DNA from 3 places in the Clostridium bornimense genome. Region 1 is predicted to be linked to each of the others. Evidence: riboswitches for the same ligand, from Rfam matches in the RefSeq annotation. Region 1 holds a riboswitch; each other region holds the start of a gene.
The links. Region 1 has a riboswitch for thiamine pyrophosphate ahead of thiM (hydroxyethylthiazole kinase). Riboswitches for the same ligand answer to the same signal wherever they lie in the genome.
Positions count from the first base shown of each region.

Region 2: another riboswitch for thiamine pyrophosphate. It lies ahead of thiT (energy-coupled thiamine transporter ThiT); the one in region 1 lies ahead of thiM (hydroxyethylthiazole kinase).
Region 3: another riboswitch for thiamine pyrophosphate. It lies ahead of thiS (sulfur carrier protein ThiS); the one in region 1 lies ahead of thiM (hydroxyethylthiazole kinase).

Region 1 covers NZ_HG917868.1:770,113-777,802, forward strand. Annotated here, with positions in the region: gene CM240_RS03465 (MATE family efflux transporter) at 122-1,501, shown strand; TPP riboswitch at 1,586-1,695, shown strand; gene thiM (hydroxyethylthiazole kinase) at 1,765-2,586, shown strand; gene thiD (bifunctional hydroxymethylpyrimidine kinase/phosphomethylpyrimidine kinase) at 2,610-3,407, shown strand; gene CM240_RS03480 (zinc ribbon domain-containing protein) at 3,613-3,822, opposite strand; gene CM240_RS03485 (M48 family metallopeptidase) at 3,846-4,754, opposite strand; gene CM240_RS03490 (helix-turn-helix transcriptional regulator) at 4,843-5,742, shown strand; gene CM240_RS03495 (zinc ribbon domain-containing protein) at 5,816-6,082, shown strand; gene CM240_RS03500 (MBL fold metallo-hydrolase) at 6,222-7,046, shown strand; gene CM240_RS03505 (HAD-IA family hydrolase) at 7,050-7,690, opposite strand, start outside.
Region 2 covers NZ_HG917868.1:2,816,581-2,824,270, reverse strand. Annotated here, with positions in the region: gene asnB (asparagine synthase (glutamine-hydrolyzing)) at 1-436, shown strand, start outside; gene CM240_RS12865 (thymidylate synthase) at 568-1,362, shown strand; gene CM240_RS12860 (dihydrofolate reductase) at 1,373-1,861, shown strand; gene CM240_RS12855 (hypothetical protein) at 1,938-2,420, shown strand; gene thiT (energy-coupled thiamine transporter ThiT) at 2,446-3,057, opposite strand; TPP riboswitch at 3,201-3,300, opposite strand; gene nadC (carboxylating nicotinate-nucleotide diphosphorylase) at 3,863-4,699, opposite strand; gene CM240_RS12840 (L-aspartate oxidase) at 4,680-5,987, opposite strand; gene nadA (quinolinate synthase NadA) at 5,971-6,876, opposite strand; gene CM240_RS12830 (PTS sugar transporter subunit IIA) at 7,163-7,651, opposite strand.
Region 3 covers NZ_HG917868.1:2,599,102-2,606,791, reverse strand. Annotated here, with positions in the region: gene CM240_RS11790 (alkaline phosphatase) at 1-1,769, shown strand, start outside; gene CM240_RS11785 (alkaline phosphatase) at 1,773-3,416, shown strand; TPP riboswitch at 3,464-3,578, shown strand; gene thiS (sulfur carrier protein ThiS) at 3,657-3,848, shown strand; gene thiF (sulfur carrier protein ThiS adenylyltransferase ThiF) at 3,851-4,657, shown strand; gene CM240_RS11770 (thiazole synthase) at 4,659-5,429, shown strand; gene thiH (2-iminoacetate synthase ThiH) at 5,426-6,535, shown strand; gene thiC (phosphomethylpyrimidine synthase ThiC) at 6,554-7,690, shown strand, end outside.

The sequences.
Region 1 (7,690 bases):
CAGTAAAATTTTCTTGTTATATATATTAACAGAAAATTTATAATGGAAACTTTTATTTTTCTAAAATTATGGTTTATAATAGTTTATTGTTAATATAAATTTGCTTTAAAGGAGAGATATAATGGAAAGTTTAAATACTGATTTAGGAAAAGAAAGTATTGGAAAATTAATATTTAAATTGTCAACTCCTGCCATTATTGCTCAACTAGTAAATGTATTGTATAACATAGTTGATAGAATATTTATAGGTAGAATGACTAATGGGGATATTGCTATGGCAGGAGTAGGTGTAGCTTTCCCAATTATTTTAATAGTTTCTGCATTTAGCGCTTTAGTTGGTATGGGTGGTGCACCTTTAGCGGCTATAAAAATGGGAGAAAAAGATAATGAAGGTGCAGAAAAAATACTTAGTAATAGTTTTATGTTATTAATTATATTATCAATTATTTTGACTGTTGGATTTAGTATTTTTAAGGAACCGATATTATGGACATTTGGAGCAAGTAATGCCACAATAGGGTATGCGGTAGACTATATAACTATATATTTACTTGGAACAATATTTGTACAAATATCATTAGGAATGAATCAATATATTAATACTCAAGGATTTGCTAAGATAGGTATGCTTACAGTTGTGATTGGAGCTGTAATAAATGTTATACTTGATCCAATATTAATTTTTGGGTTTAATTTAGGTGTAAAAGGAGCAGCACTTGCTACAGTTACAGCGCAAGGGGTTTCTGCAATATGGGTATTAAAGTTTTTATTGGGTAAGAAAAGCATATTAAAGATACGTAAGAAATTTTTAAAGTTAGATAAAAAAATAATTTTTAATATAGTATCTTTAGGAGTATCGCCATTTATTATGCAATCTACTGAAAGTATAGTGTTGATATCATTAAATAGCCAATTGGCTAAGTACGGTGGAGATTTAGCTATAGGTGCAATGACAATAATGAGTAGTATAATGCAAATAGTGTTGCAACCTACAATGGGGTTAACACAAGGTGCTCAACCTATAATAAGTTATAATTATGGAGCTAAACAAATGGATAGAGTTAAAAAGACATTTAAAATATGTTTAGCAATATGTTTTTTATATACCACAATAATGTGGGCATCACTTATGATAATGCCGCAGGTTTTTGTTAGTATATTTAATAATGATTCAGCGCTTATGGAAATAACTAAATGGAGTATAAGAATATATTTTGCCGGGATATTTATATTTGGTATTCAAATAGCGTGTCAACAAACATTTTTAGCATTAGGACAAGCTAAAGTATCTTTAGTATTAGCATTACTAAGGAAAGTATTATTACTAATACCTTTAATATTTATATTACCGTTATTTATGAAAAATCAATTATTTGCAGTATTTTTATCAGAACCTGTTGCAGATGTAATTGCAGCATTAACTACTATGATATGTTTTATAGTATTTTATAAGAAGAATCTATCATCTATTGATATGATTAAATCTCAAAGTAATAAATAATTTGAATATATGTAAGTGTCAAAGTATATAGTAAGTAACAGCTAGTATAAAACTTGATTTCTGAGTAAATTGATGGTATAGTAACTGTGAAAATAGGGGAGCTCACAAATTAGTGGGCTGAGAGTAGGCTGAAGGCCTTGACCCTTAACCTGATTTGGATAATGCCAACGTAGGAATATATTATGACGTACTTTTATGCGGATATACTAACCTTGGTATATCCGCTTTTTTGTATATATTCTAAAAAATCGGAGGGGAATATTATGCTAGGAACTTGTATTGAAAATGTAAGAAGTATGATGCCATTGGTGCATAATATAACTAACTATGTAACAGTAAATGATGTGGCAAATGTATTGTTAGCTTGTGGTGGGAGTCCTATTATGTCTGATGAACCTGAGGAGGTGGAAGATATTACATCTATCTGTGGTGGTTTGAATATTAATATAGGTACTTTGAACAAGAGAAGCATCGAGGCTATGTTTGTGGCTGGTAGGAAAGCAAATGAATTAAATCATAGGCTTTTGTTAGATCCTGTTGGAGCAGGAGCCAGTGCTCTTAGAACCAATACTGCAATTAATTTAGTAGAGCAGTTAAGATTTGATGTTATTCGAGGGAATATTTCTGAGATTAAAACATTAGCATTTGGTAGTGGAAGTACAAGGGGGGTAGATGCTGATATAGCAGATGCAATAACAGAAGAAAACCTTGATGCTGGAGTTGAATTTATAAAGGATTTTGCGAAAAAATCGAGCAGTGTCATTGCTATTACTGGTGCTATTGATTTAGTTAGTGATGGAGATAAGTGTTATGTTATTCGTAACGGAAGACCAGAAATGGGTAAGATTACAGGAACCGGATGTCAGTTATCTGCGATGATTACAGCATTTATTGTAGCCAATCCTGAAAATAAGTGTGAAGCAGTAGCAGCAGCAGTGTGTACTATGGGGGTTGCTGGTGAGGTTGCATGGTCAAGGATGCAAGAAGGTGATGGTAATGCCACTTATCGTAATCGTATAATAGATGCAATTTATAGTATTGATAAAGATATATTAGACAAAGGCGCAAACTATGAAATTCGATAAAAATGAAAAGGGGGGAATTTATTATGAAACCGGTATTAACAATTGCAGGGAGTGACTCTAGTGGAGGTGCTGGTATCCAAGCTGATATTAAGACAATGATTACAAATGGTGTATATGCTATGAGCGCAATAACAGCGTTAACTGCTCAGAATACCACTGGAGTAACATCAGTTATGGAAGTAACACCAGAATTTTTAGAAGATCAAATTGATAATATTTTTACTGATATCTATCCAGAGGCTATAAAAATTGGTATGGTATCTTCTACTACATTGATTGAGACAATTGCTAATAAATTAAAGGAGTATGAAGCTAAAAATATTGTTGTAGATCCAGTTATGGTGGCAACTAGTGGATCAAAACTCATAAGTGATGATGCTATAGAGTCACTAAAAAAAGAATTATTTCCGATTGCATCTATTCTAACACCGAATATTCCAGAGGCGGAAGTTATTTGTGGTAAAAAGATAGAAACGGAAACAGATATGGTTGAGGCTGCTAAGATTATTAGTGAAACATATAATTGTGCTGTGCTTTGTAAAGGTGGACATCAATTAAATGATGCTAATGATTTGTTATATCATAATGGCAATTATAAGTGGTTTTATGGAAAGCGTATAGATAATCCCAATACTCATGGAACAGGATGTACATTATCCAGTGCTATTACATCAAATCTTGCAAAGGGATATGACTTAAATACATCTGTAGCCAAAGCAAAGGATTATATTTCTGATGCTTTAGCAGCAATGCTTGATTTAGGAAAGGGCAGTGGTCCAATAAATCACGGCTTTTCTATAATAGGAAAGTATGCAGAATAATGTAGTGAAAATAGGGCACAGGTTAGAAGGCACAGGGCACAAGTAAGGTGAAAATTCCTCTTTGAGAGGAATTTTACTATACCTATGCCTTGTGCCCTGATACTTGTGCCCTGTATGTGCCTTTTATTTGCTCTATTTTGCTGAAAAAGCTGCCACACTCATTTGTGCGACAGCCCCTTTATTACTGATGCATTAAAATAATTATTTAGCTCATTAAGAAATCAAGTACATTCCAACCATCACTGGATGTAGCTTTATATAATTCAGTAAAGCCACATTGAGCACAACTTATTGTTATAAATTTCTTATTTTGAACATCAAATATCTTTGCAAAGTTACCTCCTGTAGCTTGGAATTGATCATGTTCGTAGTGAGTACATCCGCATTTTGGACATACGTATTGTTGTTTTTCCATAAACAAACCTCCATATATTTATTTTAATATAATTGTCCACTTCCTTCTTCCATTTCTAAAGCTTTTATTCTTTTTGTCATGATAGGATGGCTAGAAGATAAATTATAACACCATACAAAAAAGCCTTTTACTTCATTTGCGTGTTTTAGATAATCTTCTATATCAACATCTTTGTATAAGTGTTTTCCAGCCATAAGTGAGAGCATTGCTTCTATACCACTATTACCAGTAACTTTTTGTGCTAATCTATCACAACTATATTCTCTTGCCCTAGAAGCTGTGGATCCTAAAATAGGAATAACACTAGAGTAGAGAATAGAAATATGATATAGAAAAGTAGCATGTTTTAATTTTATATGAGATAGCTCATGAGCTATAACAAAAGAAATGGAATCTAAATCGTGATGTTCCCTGTAAGCTATTTCAAAAAGATCCGCATTAATTTGTATATATTGTTTTCTAATTATGAAAGCAGAAAAGGCATTTAATACTCCATTCTCTTGCACAATATATGCTTCAGGTACTTTTCTTAATCCTAAAATCTTTGAATACTTTACTATTCGTTCATATACGTCGGGAAAGTTCCTTTCAGTTATTCTTATTGCTCTACTTCGTACTCCTGCATACATAAAATTAACTGAAAATGGGAGAATTAAAAAAAGCAATAATCCATAGCACAACACTTTAACATCAGTAGGAATATTCTCAATATCGCTTTCTGCAGTATCAGGATTATTATATGTTTCAACTATGGATTCCTTAATATTTTTATAGTTTTCTTTAAAATTATAAGCAAATACGGATATTACGGAACCAATAATCAGTATGTTTATTATCACGAGAGCTATATACCAACGCTTTTCAGATTTATGCCTATATTGTTTTATTTTTTTCACATCTATTATTTCGTTGAAATCCGTATAGTTATCCAATTTATCATCTCCAAATATTTCAATTTGATATAATTATATCAAATGAATTTGTTATAATAAAGATAATAAATTGTAAATAGGTGAGAGAATGAGATTTAATAGACTATTTGAAATTATATATATATTAATTAATAAAGGAACTGTAACAGCAAGTGAATTAGCAGATAAGTTTGAAGTGTCAAAAAGGACAATTTATAGAGATATAGATTTACTATCTTCTTCTGGAATTCCAATATATACGACTAAGGGTAAGGGTGGAGGAATAGGAATTTTAGATAATTTTGTTTTAAATAAGTCAATGCTTTCTGAAAATGAACAAAACGAGATAATAACTGCATTACAAGGGTTAAGCGCAATAAATTATACTAATGTAGATGACGTACTTTCTAAAGTGAGTAATTTCTTCGGTAAGAATAATGAAAAATGGATAGATGTAGATTTTTCTGATTGGAGTGAAAGACAAAAAGAAAAGTTCAATATTATAAAGGATAGCATTATTAAAAAGAAGGTTATAGAAATAGAATATTATAGTAGTTATGGTGAAAAAACTAATAGATGTGTTGAACCATTACAATTAATGTTTAAGGGAAAATCCTGGTATATAGTAGGATTTTGTAGGGCAAGAGAAGCTATAAGAATTTTTAAGATTAATAGAATAAGAAGTGTAAAGAATATAGGTGAGCATTTTGCAAGAAGTTTTGAAGAAGAGTGTTATCAAGATGTTTCTAATGATAGTGATATTAAATTTATAAATATAAAGTTAAAAGTAGATAAATCTCAAGGATATAGAGTGTATGATGAATTTTCAGAAGATGAAATTTCTAAAGATATAGATGGCTCATTTATTGTAAATACAACTTATCCTGTAGGGTCATGGATATATAGTTATATTCTTTCATATTCCTCTTATGTTGAAGTTTTAGAACCACAATATTTAAGAGATGAAATAGAGAAAATATTAAGGAAAACTTTAAAAAAATATTTATAATATGACAAACATAGGTCAGTTTATCATTGATATTATAAATTTATAAAAATTAATTATTTATGGAGGGATATCAATGGAAAATATGAATTATTGTCAAAGTTGTGCTATGCCGATGGGAGAAGGAGAAAAATTATTTGGTACTAATTTAGATGGAAGTAAGAATGAAGATTATTGCAAATATTGTTTTAAAGATGGAGAATTTATAGCAGATATATCTATGGATGAAATGATAGAGGGCTGTATTCCTCATGTTGTAAATGCAAATAGTACCATGACAGAGGAATCTGCTAGAGCAATGATGAAGGAAGTATTTCCAAAGTTAAAAAGATGGAGTAAGTAAGAATATTAAGAGCTTTGCAATTAATTTTATATGCAAAGCTCTTAATATTTTATTTTTATTACCTATAACTTGTTAATGTAAGAAAAAGGAGATATACTATAACAAATATACATATATTTGAAGTTTGGGGATGAAATTTATGATTATAAAAACGATAATAGAAAACACAGCAATTTCTGATAAGTTTCAAAATGAGCATGGGTTAAGCTTGTATATAGAAACTAATAAACATAAAATATTATTTGACTTAGGAAAGACAGATTTATTTCTTGAAAATGCAAAAAAACTAAATGTAAATATTGAGGATATTGATTTAGTTATTATTTCTCATGGCCATTATGATCATGGTGGAGGATTAAAAAAGTTCTTAGAGGTGAATACTAGAGCAAATATTTATATTAATAAACATGGATTTGAAGAGCATTATTCAAAACGACCTACAGATATTATTGAAGAGATAGGTTTAGATAAAGGAATAAAAAATAATAGTAGAATTATTTTTGTAGATAAATATTTAAGACTTGATGAAGAGTTAGAAATTTTCTCTGGTGTAAAAAATAATAACTTATTATCAAAATCTAATAATGTATTACTTATGAAAGAAGAAGGAAAATTTATAAAAGATAATTTTAATCATGAACAAAGTTTAATTATAAAAGATAACGATAAATTAGTATTAATTGCTGGATGTTCCCATAGAGGAATATCGAATATAATAGATAAGTTTATTGATATAAAAGGGGAAGAACCAAGGTATGTATTAGGAGGATTTCACCTTTCGAGTCCTAGCTATAAGAAAAGTGAAGATCCTTCTTTAATTAATGAGATAGGACGTTATTTAAAAAGTAAAGATACTTTTTACTATACATGCCATTGTACAGGACTAGTTCCTTATAATCAGTTAAAGGATATATTAAAAGAAAGATTACAGTATTTATCTACAGGTACCTGTATTAAAATATAGTAATTAGTATAATGGGACATTAAGAAGTTTTGATAGCTCCATTATATTTTTTGCTATGTATGTAGCTTCAGCGTTAGTAAGCTCTTCATAATCTCCATAACCATATAAAACACCAATGGAGTCTATTCCTAATTCTTTTGCAGCAACGATGTCATATTTTCTATCACCAATCATTATTGTATCTGACAGAGAAGTTATGTTATTAGAGGATAAAGCATATTTAATAATATCTATTTTTTTAGATATATTTCCGTCTAAAGTACTACCACTTACAAAATCAAAGTATTTATATATATTAAAGTATTTTAATATTTTTTCTGCATATATTGTAGGTTTTGATGTTGCTAAAATGACAGTTTTGTTATTATCTTTTAGTGATTTTAACAACAAATCCATATTTGTGTATAGAGAATTTTCAAAGATACCTTTATCGGAGAAGTATTCTCTATATTTTTTTATTGCTAAATCTGTTTCAGTGACATTAAAGTTATAATACTCCTTAAAAGATTCTTGAAGAGGAGGTCCAATAAATTTATATAAATCTTTATTATTAGAAATTTCTATACCAAAAGATTTTAATGCATATTTGACGGAATTAGTTATTCCTATCATAGGATCAGTGATAGTACCATCTAAATCAAAAA
Region 2 (7,690 bases), 870 kb from region 1:
ATGGCTTACTGGAGATATATTAGTTAAGTCAGATAGAATGACTATGGCACACTGTTTAGAACTTAGAGTACCATTTTTAGATAAAGAAGTTTTAAAAGTTGCTAGTAAGCTTGGTAGATATGATAAAATAGGTGGACACACTACTAAGAGCCTACTTAGAGAAACTTTTGCGGATATACTACCGGATCCAGTTACAATGAGAAGAAAACTTGGATATCCAGTACCTATTAGAGTTTGGTTAAAGAATGAAATGTATGATTGGGCAAAGGACATTATTAACAGATCAGAATGTCCAGAATATATAAATAAAGCAGAAGCATTAAAGCTTTTAGAAAACCATAGAGCAGGGATAGAAGATGAGTCAAGAAAGATTTGGGTAATATTATCTTTCTTAGTATGGTATGAGCAGGTTATGGAAATAGTGAAGAAGAGATAGAGGTTTTATAGAGCTGTTGCAAGACTAGAAGTCATGTAGCAGCTCTTTTTAGTTAAAGATTATTGGGTGTTGTGAAAAGAGAAAGAATGATATAATTAACTTTAGATGAAGTAAAGAAAGGAAATAAACGTATGAATAATGCTGATAAACAATACTTAACTTTAGTTAGAGATATATTAGACAATGGATATTATGATCAAAATAGAACAGGTACAGCTACGTATAAGCTTCCGCACAAGATGTTTCAATTTGATTTGTCAAAAGATGAATTCCCAATATTAACTACTAAATTTGTTGCTTTTAAGACAGCAGTGAAAGAATTATTATGGATATTTAAAGATCAGTCTAATGATGTTAAAAAGCTGCAAGAACAAAACGTTCAAATTTGGAATGAATGGGCATTAGAAGATGGAACTATAGGGAAAGCTTATGGGTATCAAATAGCTAAGTATAATCAAGTAGATAAATTAATAGAATCACTAAAGAATAATCCACAGGATAGAAGAATGATGATGAATCTTTGGAATATTGAAGATTTACCAGAGATGGCACTTCAACCTTGTTGTTTTTTAACTATGTGGGATGTTACAGATGGAAGACTAAATTGTATGTTAGTTCAAAGAAGTGGAGATGTTCCATTAGGAGTTCCTTTTAATATGAGTCAATATGCAGTGCTTGTTCATTTAATTGCTCAAGTTACAGGACTAAAGCCAGGATTATTTACTCATGTAATAAATAATGCACATATATATGAAAATCAAGTCGAAGGAATGAAGTTGCAACTTACAAGAGAAAATGAAACTTATGAAGCACCAAAGCTTTGGATAAATCCTGAAATAACTAATTTTTATGATTTTACACCAGATGATATAAAGCTTGAAGGATATAAATATCACCCATCTATTAAGATGGAAGTATCAGTTTAAGGGGGTAATTATGTTAAGCTTAATGGTGGCGGTAGCCGAAAATAATGTTATAGGAAAAGATAATAAATTAATATGGCATATACCGAATGATTTAAAGTATTTTAAGTCAGTTACAAGTGGACATAAGATTCTTATGGGACGCAAGACATTTCAATCACTTCCAGGAATATTACCAGGAAGACCACATTTAGTTCTTACTAGGGATAGAAGCTTTAATGTGGAAGATGAAAGAGTTACTGTATTACATGGTATGGAAGAAGTAATGCCTTATGTTGATAGCGAAGAAGAAATTTTTGTAGTTGGTGGAGCAGAAATATACAAAACATTATTACCATATTGTAAAAAAGCATATATAACAAGAATTAATGAGAGTTTTGAAGGTGATGCATTTTTTCCACACTTTGATGAAAGCATGTGGATAACTGACAGTATTACTGAAGGAATTGTGGATGAAAAAAATAAATATCCGCATAGTTTTTATGTTTATACAAGAAAATAATATAACTTAGAGCTCTGACTATAATTAATTTAATAGTTAGAGTTTTTTAGTTAGAAATGTAATAGGGGTTGGGAAAATGGGGTGTTTTATAAAGCTAGTATCAGTATATTTACTTATAACGGTTTTGATAAATAATATATTTATGAAACAGGCTAGAAATAAGAATGCAGAGAAAATTAAGAAAAATAATATTATATATATAATATTAACAGTAGCAGTGGCTTTTTTATTGAGCTTTAATAATGAAGAATTTAGTGTTATTAGGGTTAGCACTATACTAATAGAAGTAATAATGACCAATATATTAATAAATCGTGGTATATGTCATCTTATATATAGATTATCTACAGGAAAAAAGCGTAGGAAATATGATGTAAAAAAAGAAATGATAAGTGTAATAAGTTTTTTTGTAGTAATGGCGCTATTAGTCATTTTATTAGGGACAATAAAACAATTATCATTATATTACATAGCATTATTGATAGGTATATTATTATTTGTAGTGTTTATCAATATAAAAAATCTTATTAGGGAATTTGCAATGATAAAAAAAATATGAACTAGGCTGATGCCTAGTTCATATTTTATATCTTTTTTAGTCTATCTATAGGTATTAAATAAATAACTATTAAACAGATTAATCCATTAGGAACTATTAGTAATGCATTGGTGACAGCAGAGTATATTATCGGGGACATACCGTCTGGTGCAAAACTACCAAAGAATACTACACCGGATATAAAGTGAAAAATAAATCTACCGGCCATAGCCACAATAACTGCAAAAGTTTTATTATTTTTAAAATATCCAGCTAAACCTAAAGCCATATAAGGAAGAGGATAATCAAATAGAACTTGGATAGGATTCAAAATATATGGTCCTAATATTAAGTCAACAATTCCATATACAAAACCAGTTAAGAATCCTATTTCAGGGCCATATATTATAGCCATAACGAGAATAGGTACCATGCTAGCTAAATTTATACTACCGCCTTGAGGAAAATGATAGAACTTAATAAAGCTTAATATTGTGGATAGAGCTACAGCTAAAGCAACTTGTACCAATATTTTTGTAGTCAATTTTACTTTTTTTATTTTTATAAATACTATAATTAAAATTACTACAGCGATAAGTGTTAAAATTGATAATGGGCTTTTAGCAATATCCGTTAGGTTAGTAATAAAAGTTTTCATAATAGCCTCCTGATGTGCTAGGTAGAGGAGATTTTCAGAGTTAGCAGTTAGTAGTTGACAGTTAGCAGTTGAAGAGAGAAATTCTTATGGAATTTCACTAGTTATATTTATGAATAAGTATAATTTCATTTCAAATTCTAAATTATCAATAGTCGCTGCTTTCCTTCGCTGGCATTATCCAGATCAGGTTCAAGGGTTAATGAAATATCATCTCTCAGCCATAAGGCACCCCTAGCAAAATTTATTTCAACAATAGTATAGTATAATATCTGTAATAATGCAAAAAAACAGTACAAAGTGTTATATTTATCAAGAAGTCTGCAGGACTATAATGGAGTTGTTAAATGAAGAGTGTGACAGCTTTTTTTAGTAAGTTTCATAGAGACAAAAGCAAGGCACAAGTATGATGGCACAAGGCACAGGTATAGATGAAATTCTTGCAGAATTTCTGAAATTTTAAGTGTTAAGTTGAATGTTATAAGTTAGACTATGTTTCTTACTTAGATCACAGTTGATATAAAAGTCATTATAGAAAACTCATGAAAGTTGTACTTTCATGAAGCTTTGGTTACAATTTCTGTATCTATAGTAAATATGAAAACACTTTGCTGTCCGTAGGACTATAATAAAATTCCTCCCAAAGAGGAATTTTCACCTTACTTGTGACCTGTGACATGATAAAAGGAACTACCACTCACAAATTTTCATTTATTAATTCGACGGCCCTTACATTCATCGTGAATTGTGAATTGCAAATTGTTAATTAGAAAAAAGATGACCTAATGGCCATCTTTTTTAGTGATATTTAAAGATTCTTTAAATTTTTCATAGATATATCTAGAGCTTTAACTGAGTGTGTTAATGCCCCAACAGATATGTAATCAACACCTGTTTCAGCTACAGAACGTATTCTTTTAAGGTTCATATTTCCTGATGCTTCTATAAGTGCGTTGCCTTTTATTAAGTCAACTGCTTTTTTAGTTGTTTCATTATCCATATTGTCTAACATAATGATGTCAGCTTTTGCATCAAGAGCTTCTTTAACTTGATCTAAAGTTTCAACTTCTACTTCAATTTTACGAACAAAGGAAACAGAGTTACGAGCTTTTTCAATAGCATTTTTAACACCACCAGCAGCAGCAACGTGATTATCTTTTAATAATACACCATCAGAAAGGTTAAAACGGTGGTTACAACCTCCACCAACTTTAACAGCATACTTTTCTAATATTCTAAGACCAGGAGTGGTTTTACGAGTATCTAGAAGCTTACAAGATGTATTTGACAGTTCTTGTACATACTTATTTGTTGTTGTTGCTATACCAGAAAGATGTTGAAGTAAGTTTAGAGCAACTCTCTCTCCTTTAAGTATATTTAATGTATTTCCTTTAAGATTACCTAAGATTTCACCATTCTTAACGAAATCACCATCTTTATGGTAAAGAGATACTTCTACATCGCCAAGAAGAAAAAATACCCTTTTAAAAACGTCTAGACCGGCGATGATACCATCTTCTTTACAGATAACATCAACGGTAGATTGTTGATGTTTAGAAAGAATAGATGATGATGTTATATCGTCATCCCATACATCTTCTTTTAAAGCATTTTTGATTATTTCATCAATAATTAACCAATTCATTTTTAATAAAGTCTCCTTTACTGCTAAAGTATTTAATAAGTGTAGTTAAAGAATCCTTTTTTACAGTATCAATATCTAAATTACCTTCATAGCTAATTTCAGTTAATTTAATATCATCTATTAAAGTATTAATTTCTTTAGCTGCACGTCTTGAAAAAACTAAAGCTTCTAATAAAGAATTTGATGCTAATCGATTTGCGCCGTGAACACCAGTACAACTAGCTTCTCCAACAATATAAAGGTTGTCCATTGAAGATTTAGAATTTAAATTTACTGCGATTCCACCCATAAAGTAATGTTGAGCTGGTGCAATTGGAATAGGACCAGAACATAAATCATAACCTTTTTCTAGACAATTAGAGTATATAGATGGAAATCTATTCTTAATATATTCAGAATCTTTATGAGATATATCAAGAAGAACATGATTACTATTAGTTCTATGCATTTCTTTTAAAATTTCTTTAGTAACTACATCTCTAGGTAATAGTTCATCTACGAAACGATCACCTTCAAGATTTGTAATTACTGCTCCTTCGCCTCTTAAGCTTTCAGAGATAAGAAAGCAGCGTCCATCATTACTTTCATCATAAAAAGCTGTAGGATGAAATTGAATATATTCAGTATCATGAAGTTTAATATCATGTTTCAAAGAAAGGTATAAACCTATTCCTTTAATATGTCTAAAGTTTGTGGAATGTTTAAATAATCCACCAATTCCACCAGTAGCGAGAACTACATCTTTTGCAGTTAGTTTTATGTAATTATTATCTTTATAATATACAACTCCATGACATTGATTATTTTCTACTAGTAAATCAACTAATGATGCATTTTCTTCTATGGTAATATTTTTTTTACTTTTTACTTTAGCTAATAATCCATCTACAACAGCTTTTCCAGTTGTGTCTTTATGATGAACAATTCTATTTATGCTATGAGCTGCTTCTTTAGTATATAATAGATGATTATTTTCTTTATCAAGATCAACACCAAGCTTTAATAAATTCTCTATGTTTTCTCTAGATTCATTGACTAAAATCTCTACCGCTTCTACAGAATTTTTATATTGACCAGCTTTTAGGGTATCTGATATATGAGCTGGAATATCTTCTTTATTTCTAGCAGTAGCTATTCCACCTTGCGCAAGGTATGAATTGCAATCTGTACATGTTTTTTCTGTAATAATAGTTACATTTACGTCATCTCTTAAATTTAATGCACAATATAATGCTGCGGCTCCTGAACCAACAATAACTACTGATGAAGAGTTACTTTGCAAGTTCATGCATTTTATTTAAAGCTTTAGCAGCTTTTTCTCTTATATCTTCATCTATTATGATTTCATAGGTACCTTTAGATAAGGCATCATAGACATCTTCTAGACGAGTCTTTTTCATATTTATACAAGTCATTGTTGTTCCAGGAACATAGAAATTTTTATTAGGGTTTTTTAATTTAAGAGGATGAATTACACCTTCTTCAGTAACTATTAAGAAATTTTTCTTATCACTATTAGTAGCATAATTTATTATTTCACCAGTAGATCCAATGAAATCAGCTAATTCTAAAACATTTTCCTCACATTCAGGATGAGCGAGTACAACTACATCATCTAATTTTTCCTTAGAAGATGAAATCCATTCAGGTTGTACTTTTTTATGGGTTATGCAAAAACCAGGCCATAGGACAAATTCTTTATTAGGGAACTTATTTGCAATATGTCTACCTAAGTTTTTGTCTGGTAAAAATAATATTTTATCACTATCTAAATTTGATATTATTTTTTCTGCATTAGAAGAAGTAACAATAACATCAGATAAAGCTTTTACTTCAGTAGATGAGTTAATATATGTAACAACAGTATGATCAGGATACTGGCGCTTCATTTCTAGAAGCTTGTCTACATTAGCCATATCAGCCATAGGACATCCTGCATCTAATGCTGGTAAAAGTACTTTTTTATTAGGGGAAAGTATTTTTGCACTTTCTGCCATAAATTTCACACCACAAAAAATAATAAGGTTATTAGGGCTATCTTTAGCAATTTTACTTAAATAATAAGAATCACCAACATAGTCCGCAATATCTTGAATTTCTGGACGTTGATAGTAGTGTGCAAGTATTAGAGCTCCCTGCTCTTTTTTTAGTCTGTTGATTTCTTTGATTAAATTCATAATATTCAACTCCTGTAAAGTTATGTGTATATACACTTGTAAATATTATTATAATACATATTAGTAAAGAGTTGAACCTATTTAGTTAAAATTTTCACTATCTCATTTTCAAAAAGTAAATGCTAATTTTAATTATAAAAATACGATATATAATTATATAAATTAATGTATGTTGTATCTCGACACTGACTTTTGATACATATTTAAAAAGTGAGGTATTCAATGAATTTCTTAAAAATAAAAGGACTGTTGCATAATATTATACAACAGTCCTTTTATATATAAATTATTTTAATTTGTAAGTAAAGATTTCATCTGAACCAGCTTTAACAGTAGCTCCGATGTTTCCATTGATTTCGCTGATAACAGCTTCATGGTTAGTGATTAAAACTGGAGTAGTTAATGGCTTACCTTTTGATTTGATAAATTCAGCATCAAATTTGATGATAGGTTCACCAGCTTTTACTTTTGTACCAGCTTCAACAAGTTGTTCAAAACCTTCACCGTTTAATTCAACAGTATCGATACCAATGTGTACTAATAATTCTACACCGTTATCTAAAGTCATAGCGAAAGCATGTTTAGTTTTGAATACTAAGCTTAATTCTCCATCAGCAGGTGCACATACAGTGTTACCAGTAGGATTGATTGCAACACCATCACCAGCCATTTTTTCAGAGAAAACTTGATCTGGTACTTTTGATAAATCGATAACTTCTCCATCTACAGGAGCAACAAAGTTAAGAGCTTTTGATTTTTTGAAAAATCCAAACATATATATACCTCCTAAAATATTAATTCATTCTCTAGTTTT
Region 3 (7,690 bases), 1.1 Mb from region 1:
TGCTTATGGCAGATGGTATGAGTCAAGAAGCTATAACATTAGCAAGATATTATAAAGATGCACAAGATGGGAAATATGGTAATGATACATTAGCAATGGATGAAATAGCATCTGGAGCGACACATACAGCTTGGGCTAATGGGCCAGTTACAGATTCAGCACCTGGCGGAACAGCTTATGCGACAGGAAATAAGACGAATGATAAATATGTAGCGACATCTACTGAAGATAAGCCTTTAGCTACTATATTAGAAGGAGCAAAATTAGAAGGAAAAGGAACAGGTATAGTAATGACTTGTGAAGTTCCTCATGCTACTCCTGCAGATTTTACAGCACATACAAATACTAGATCTGATTATAAGTCTATATTAAGTCAACAAATTAGTAACGATTTAGATGTAGTATTAGGGGGAGGGATTGGCTGGAAACATCAATATGGAATAGAGAATGATGAAGAGTTTAGTAACCTTATTGATGAAGTTAAAGGAACAATTAAAGAAGAAGGTTATGATCTAGTAGAAACTAATAAGGATATGGAAAAAAGTAATTCTAATAAGTTATGGGGGATGTTCTCCGATGCGGATTTAGATTATGATTTTGATAGACAAGCAGATAAGACTTCAACACAACCTTCAGTAAGTGAGATGACAAGTAAGGCTATTGATGTATTAAATAAAAATGAAAAGGGATTCTTCTTAATGGTAGAGGGTAGTAAAATTGACTGGGCAGCACATGCTAATAATCCAGTAGGAATGATTTCTGATATATTAGCTTTTGATGAAGCGGTAAAGGAAGCTGTAGAGTTTGCAAAGAAAGATGGAAATACTGTTGTAGTAGTAACTACAGATCATGGAAATAGTGGTATAACTATAGGTACAGATGCAGAAGGGTTTAGTTATAGTCAAGCTCTATTTGAAGATACAGTAGAATTATTCAGCAAAGCAAAAATTACAGAAGAAACTTTCAAATCATTAATAAGTGGAAAAACTGATGCTGATATAGTAAGTCTTGCTAAGGAGTATTATGGGATAGACTTAACTAGTGAAGAATTACAAAACATTAAGGAAAATAATAATAATATAAATAAAGTTTTATCTTTAAGAGGAAAAATTGGATTTACTACTGGTGGACATACAGGGGAAGATGTTTATTTAGGAGTATACGCACCAACAACATCAAAGAAGTTAACAGGAGTAGTAGATAATACAGAAGTAAATAAATATATGCAAAATATGATATTTAATGAAGAAAAGTTAGAATCATTAACAAAAGAGTTATTTAATAATATTGAGGATTTAGATAAGAGTGCAGATACAAAGTTAGAGAAATCAGAAGATGATAGTGCTGTTGTATTAGTGAATGAGAAGACAGGAAAAACTCTTAAACTATATACAAATACTAATAAATATGAATTAGATGGAAAAGTTTCTGAATTAACTACAGTCATGCCATTAATTAAAGAAAAGTTATATGTATCACAAGAAGTGGCACAATTAATTTCAACTATAGAAAAAGTTGATAATAGTGGAGCGACAAACGAGGAATCAACAAACGGAGGAACAATAAATAGTGGAACATCAAATGAAGAATCAATAAATAGCGTATCAACAAATAATGAAATAACTTTGAATAAGAAACCAAGTACTATTACAAAAACAGGAGCATTAGGAGCTGGATTATTGACTGTAGGTGGAGCTGGTTTAGCTACAGTTGGAGGAGCATTACTTCTAAGAAAGAAAAAAGATGAAGAAAAGGGTATGGAGGAATAAAACATGTTAAGAAAGAATAGTAAGTTAAAATTCATAGTAACTATTGCAGCGACTACAGCTATTATTACAGGTATTATACTTCCAGTTAATTTTACATCTAAAGAAAATGTAAATGCAAAGGCAGCAAATAAGCCTAAAAATGTAATTTTACTAATAGCTGATGGGATGAGTAATAGTGCTACGAATGTAGCAAGATATTATAAAGATTCACAAGATGGAATTTGGGGAAACGATTCATTGTACATAGATGATTACTTAACTGGATATTCAAAAACACAATGGAATAAAGGGCCAATAACAGATTCTGCACCGGGAGGAACAGCACTTTCATGTGGAGTGAAAAGTGATGATAGTCATGTAGGAGTTACACCAGATGATATTCCTATCGCTTCAGTATTAGAAGCTGCTCAAGATCAAGGTAAGGCAACTGGAATAATAGCAACTTGTGAAATAATGCATGCTACTCCATCAGACTTTACTGCACATAATGCATCAAGAAGTGACTATAATTCTCTTATGAAACAACAAATATATAATAATGTAGATGTTGTATTAGGTGGAGGAGATAAGTTTCTTTATGATAAAGATGGTAATGGAAAAAGAAAAGATGACAATAAAGATTTAACAGAAGAAATTAAAGAATTGGGATATGATTATATAACTACTAAAGATGAGATGAATAGCACTACTAGCAATAAAATATGGGGAATGTTTGCTGATACTGATATGGCTTATGAAGGAGATAGACAAGAATTTAATAAAGAACAGCCAACATTAGCGGAAATGACTAATAAAGCTATTGAAGTCTTATCAAAGGATGAAGATGGATTCTTCTTAATGGTAGAAGGAAGTAAAATTGACTGGGCAGCACATGCCAATGATACAGCTGGTATGGTAAATGATATTTTAGCATATGATGACGCTGTAAAAACTGCTATTGAATTTGCTAAGAAAGATAAAAATACAGTAGTAATATCTACGACTGATCATGGAAATAGTGGTATTTCTATTGGAAACAGTGATACAACTAATAGTTACTCAAAAATGACTTTTGATGAAAGTGTAGGAAATTTAAAAGGTTATAAGCTTTCAAAACCTAAGTTTAATGAAATTATAAATGGTAAAACTGATGAAGAAATATCAGGTCTAGTAGAAAAATACTTCGGTATAACAAATCTTACTGTTGATGAATTAGCTTTAATTAAGGCTGGAAACATAGAAAAAGTTGAAGCTAGTAGAGCTAAGTTAGGATTTACTACTACTGGACATACTGGTGGAGATGTAGCAGTTTATACTTATGCACCAGAAGGAATTGATGTAATATCAGGCGTTGTAGATAATACTTATATAGCAAAATATATTGAAAAGCAAATAAGCTTAGATTTAGCAGGAACTACTTCAAAAAGATTTGCTGATATTTCTAGTGAAATAAGTAAGTTAGGTGGAACTATAGAAGTTGACACTACTGACAAATTAAATCCTGTAGCTATAATTAAGAAAAATAATAAAGAAGTTATTAAGCTATATGTTAATACAAATGTTGTAGAAGCAGGTGGAAAGAAACAATCTATAAATGGTGTAATAGTATATAGCGCTAATAAATTATTTGCTTCAGAAGAAATAATTGACTTATATAAAGGGATATAATCTTTACAAAGGTTATTTATAATATTATACTTATATGTAATAGAATAGTAATTTGCTAGGGGTGCCTTGAAAGTGGAGAAGGCTGAGAGGAACTTAAGATAGTTCTAACTCTTATAACCTGATTTGGTTAATACCAACGTAGGGAAGCAATATATGTGTTATACAATTAAGAATGTTTTTTGCATATAAAGACTTACCGTACTTTGGTGAGTCTTTTTTATTTTAAAAGGAGGGGAATTTATGATTATCAATGGAAAGCAGTATGAATATAAAGACATAACTGTAGAAGAACTTATTGAAAAGTTAAGTTTAGATAAAAATAAAATTGTTGTAGAAGTAAATTTTAATATTATTCCTAAAGAAGAATTTAAAACTACAACGCTGAGGGAAGAAGACAAAATTGAAATAGTTGCTTTTATCGGAGGTGGCTGATATTGAGAGTAAAAGTGAATGAAAAAATAATAGAAGTAAATGATGAAGCAACTATATATGGTATAAGAAATAGTGTAAAAAGAGATAGTGATGTAATTATTTTAAATGGATTTCCAATAAAGGAAGACAAGAAGTTAAAAGATGGAGACAACTTGGTATTTATAAAGAAGGGAGAAGTTCCTACAAAGGATCAATTAGAAGAACTTATGATGTCTAGGCATACTCCGGGAGTTTTTAGAGTATTAAAAAATAGTACTGTTGGAGTGGCTGGACTTGGGGGACTTGGTTCTAATATAGCTATTGCCTTAGCGAGAGTTGGTGTAGGAAAACTAGTATTAGTTGACTATGATGTTGTAGAGCCTAGTAATTTGAATAGACAGCAGTATTATATTAAACATATAGGTATGAAAAAGACAGAAGCTATTAAAGAATTGTTAAATGAAATTAATCCATTTATATCTGTGGAAACTGTTGATAAATATATAGATAAAAATAATATTGTGGATATTTTTAAAGAATGTGAAATTGTAATAGAAGCTTTTGATAATCCACAGTGTAAAGCAGAACTAATAAATACTATTCTATTAAAAACAAAAGATAAAAAGATTATTGGAAATAGTGGTATGGCAGGAATATTTACATCTAATAGTATAGAAACTAGAAAGATAAATTCTAGGTTTTATTTATGTGGAGATGGTGAAAATGAAGCAAAAGAAGGTAATGGTTTAATGGCACCAAGGGTTTCAATAGTTGCTGGACATGCTGCGAATATGGCAGTGAGATTATTAATAGGGAATGAGGAGATTTAAAATGTCTGATAAATTTGTAATTGGAGGAAAAGAGTTAACTTCAAGATTATTTATAGGAACAGGGAAATATTCTTCTAATAAAATGATACCTGAAATAATAGAGAAAAGTGGTTCAAATGTTATTACTATGGCTGTTAGAAGAGTTGACTTTCAAAATAAGGAAGAAAATGTAATGGAATATATACCAAAAGATATGATTCTTTTGCCTAATACATCAGGAGCGAGGAATGCAGAGGAGGCAGTAAGAATAGCAAGATTAGCAAAGGCTATGGGGTGTGGAAATTGGATTAAGATAGAAGTAATAAATGATTCAAGATATTTGTTACCAGATAATCTTGAGACTTTAAAGGCTACAGAAATTTTAGCAAAAGAAGGATTTGTGGTATTACCTTATATGAGTCCAGATTTAGCTATGGGGAAACGTATGGTAGATGCTGGGGCATCAGCGGTAATGCCTCTTGGAGCACCTATTGGAAGTAATAGAGGTATAAGAACTAGAGAGCTAATAGAAATTATGATAGAGGAAATAAAAAGTCCAATAATAGTTGATGCTGGAATTGGAAAACCATCAGAAGCTTGTGAAGCTATGGAAATGGGGGCAGCTGCAGTACTTTTAAATACTGCTATATCATCAAGTAAAAATCCAGTTCTCATGGCAGAAGCTTTTAAAAATGCTGTAGAAGCAGGAAGGAAAGGATATTTAGCAAAAGCTGGTGCTGTTTCAGAAAAGGCTATAGCTTCTTCTCCTTTAACAGGGTTTTTAGATATATGAGTTTTGTAGAAATAATAGATAAATATAAAGATTTTGATTTTGATAATTATTTTAGTAATGTCACTGATGATGATGTAATAAGAAGTATACATAAGCTTAGATTAGATGAAGAAGATTTATTAAACCTTATGTCACCTAAGGCGGAAGAACATTTAGAAGAAATGGCAAGAAAGGCTAATGAATTAACTAATAGGTATTTTGGAAAAGCTGTTCTTTTATATACACCAATGTATATAGCTAATATCTGTATAAATAGGTGTGCTTATTGTTCATATAATCATGATAATGATATAAATAGAAAAAAATTAACGCTGAATGAAATAGAAGAAGAATGTAAAGTTATATCAAAGGAAGGATTTAATCACATAATAATTTTAACAGGAGAAAGCCCTAAGGACACCCCTGTTAGTTATATTGTAGAGGCTGTAAAAGTAGTAAAGAAGTATTTTTCTTCTATAACAATAGAGATATATCCTCTTAATGAAGAAGAGTATAAAGAAGTAATAGATGCAGGTGTAGATTGTCTTACAGTATATCAAGAAACATATAATAGAGATATTTATAAAAAAGTACACTTAGGTGGACCAAAGAGAGATTATAACTTTAGATTAGATGCACCAGAGCGTGGAGCAAAGATGGGGATGAGATCTGTAAATATTGGTGCACTTTTAGGATTAGATGATTTTAGAAAAGAATTATTTTATACAGCACTACATGGAAAGTATATTCAAGATAATTATGGTGATGTTGACGTAGCATTTTCTACGCCAAGGATAAGGCCACATGCTGGAGTTTTTGAAGATGTTTTTGAAGTAAGTGATAAAAATTTAGTTCAGTGTATAGTGGCCCTTAGGATATTTCACCCTAATTGTACTATTAATGTTTCAACTAGGGAAAGAGCTGGATTTAGAGAAAAATTATTATCACTAGGAGTTAATAAGATATCAGCAGGAGTATCTACAGAAGTTGGAGGACATTCCCTTAGAAAAGAAGATGCAGGAGAAGAACAATTTGAAATAAGTGATGGTAGAAGTACGGAAGAAATAAAGAAAATGCTTAAAGAGAATGGATATCAACCAGTATTTAAAGATTGGGAAAGAATTTAGATGGAGGGGTAAAATATGATGGAGTATACAACACAAATGGATGCAGCTAAAAAGGGAATAATAACGAAGGAAATGATGATAGTTGCTAATAAAGAATCCATGGATGTAGAAGAATTGAGACAACTTGTAGCAGAAGGTAAGGTTGCGATACCTGCAAATAAAAATCATAAATCATTAGATCCAGAAGGAGTTGGACAAGGGCTAAGAACTAAGATTAATGTTAATCTTGGAATTTCAAAAGATTGTGCATCAATTGAAAAAGAAATGGATAAGGTAAAAAAGGCTATTGAGATGAAAGCAGAGGCAATAATGGACCTTTCTAATTATGGTAAGACAGCAGAGTTTAGAAAAGAGTTAGTTGAGTATTCAAAGGCAATGATTGGGACAGTCCCAGTATATGATGCTATAGGTTTTTATGATAAAGAAATAGATGAGATTACAGCAGAAGAATTTTTAAAGGTAGTAGAAAAGCATGCAGAGGATGGAGTAGATTTTGTAACAATTCATGCAGGATTGAATAGAGAAACTATAAATACTTTTAAGAGAAATGAACGACTTACAAATATAGTTTCAAGAGGGGGCTCATTGTTATATGCATGGATGGAAATAAACAATGCTGAAAATCCTTTTTATGAGCATTATGATAAGTTGTTAGATATATGTGAAAAATATGATTTAACATTAAGTCTTGGAGATGCATGTAGACCAGGGGCTAATACAGATTCTACTGATGCAGTGCAGATAAAAGAGCTAATAACATTAGGAGAGCTTACTAAAAGAGCTTGGGAAAGAAATGTACAGGTTATCGTAGAAGGACCAGGACATATGACATTAGATGAAATCAAGGCTAATGTCATGCTACAAAAGAAACTTTGTCATGGAGCACCATTTTATGTTTTAGGACCATTAGTTACGGATGTAGCTCCAGGGTATGATCATATAACTTCAGCAATTGGTGGAGCTATTGCAGCAGCAGCAGGTGTTGACTTTTTATGCTATGTTACACCAGCAGAACACTTAAGACTTCCTAATTTAGAAGATATGAAAGAAGGAATTGTAGCAGCGAAGATAGCAGCACATGCAGGAGACTTAGCGAAAGGGATAAAAGGGGCAAGAGAATGGGATAATGCTATGAGCAAAGCAAGGGCAGATTTA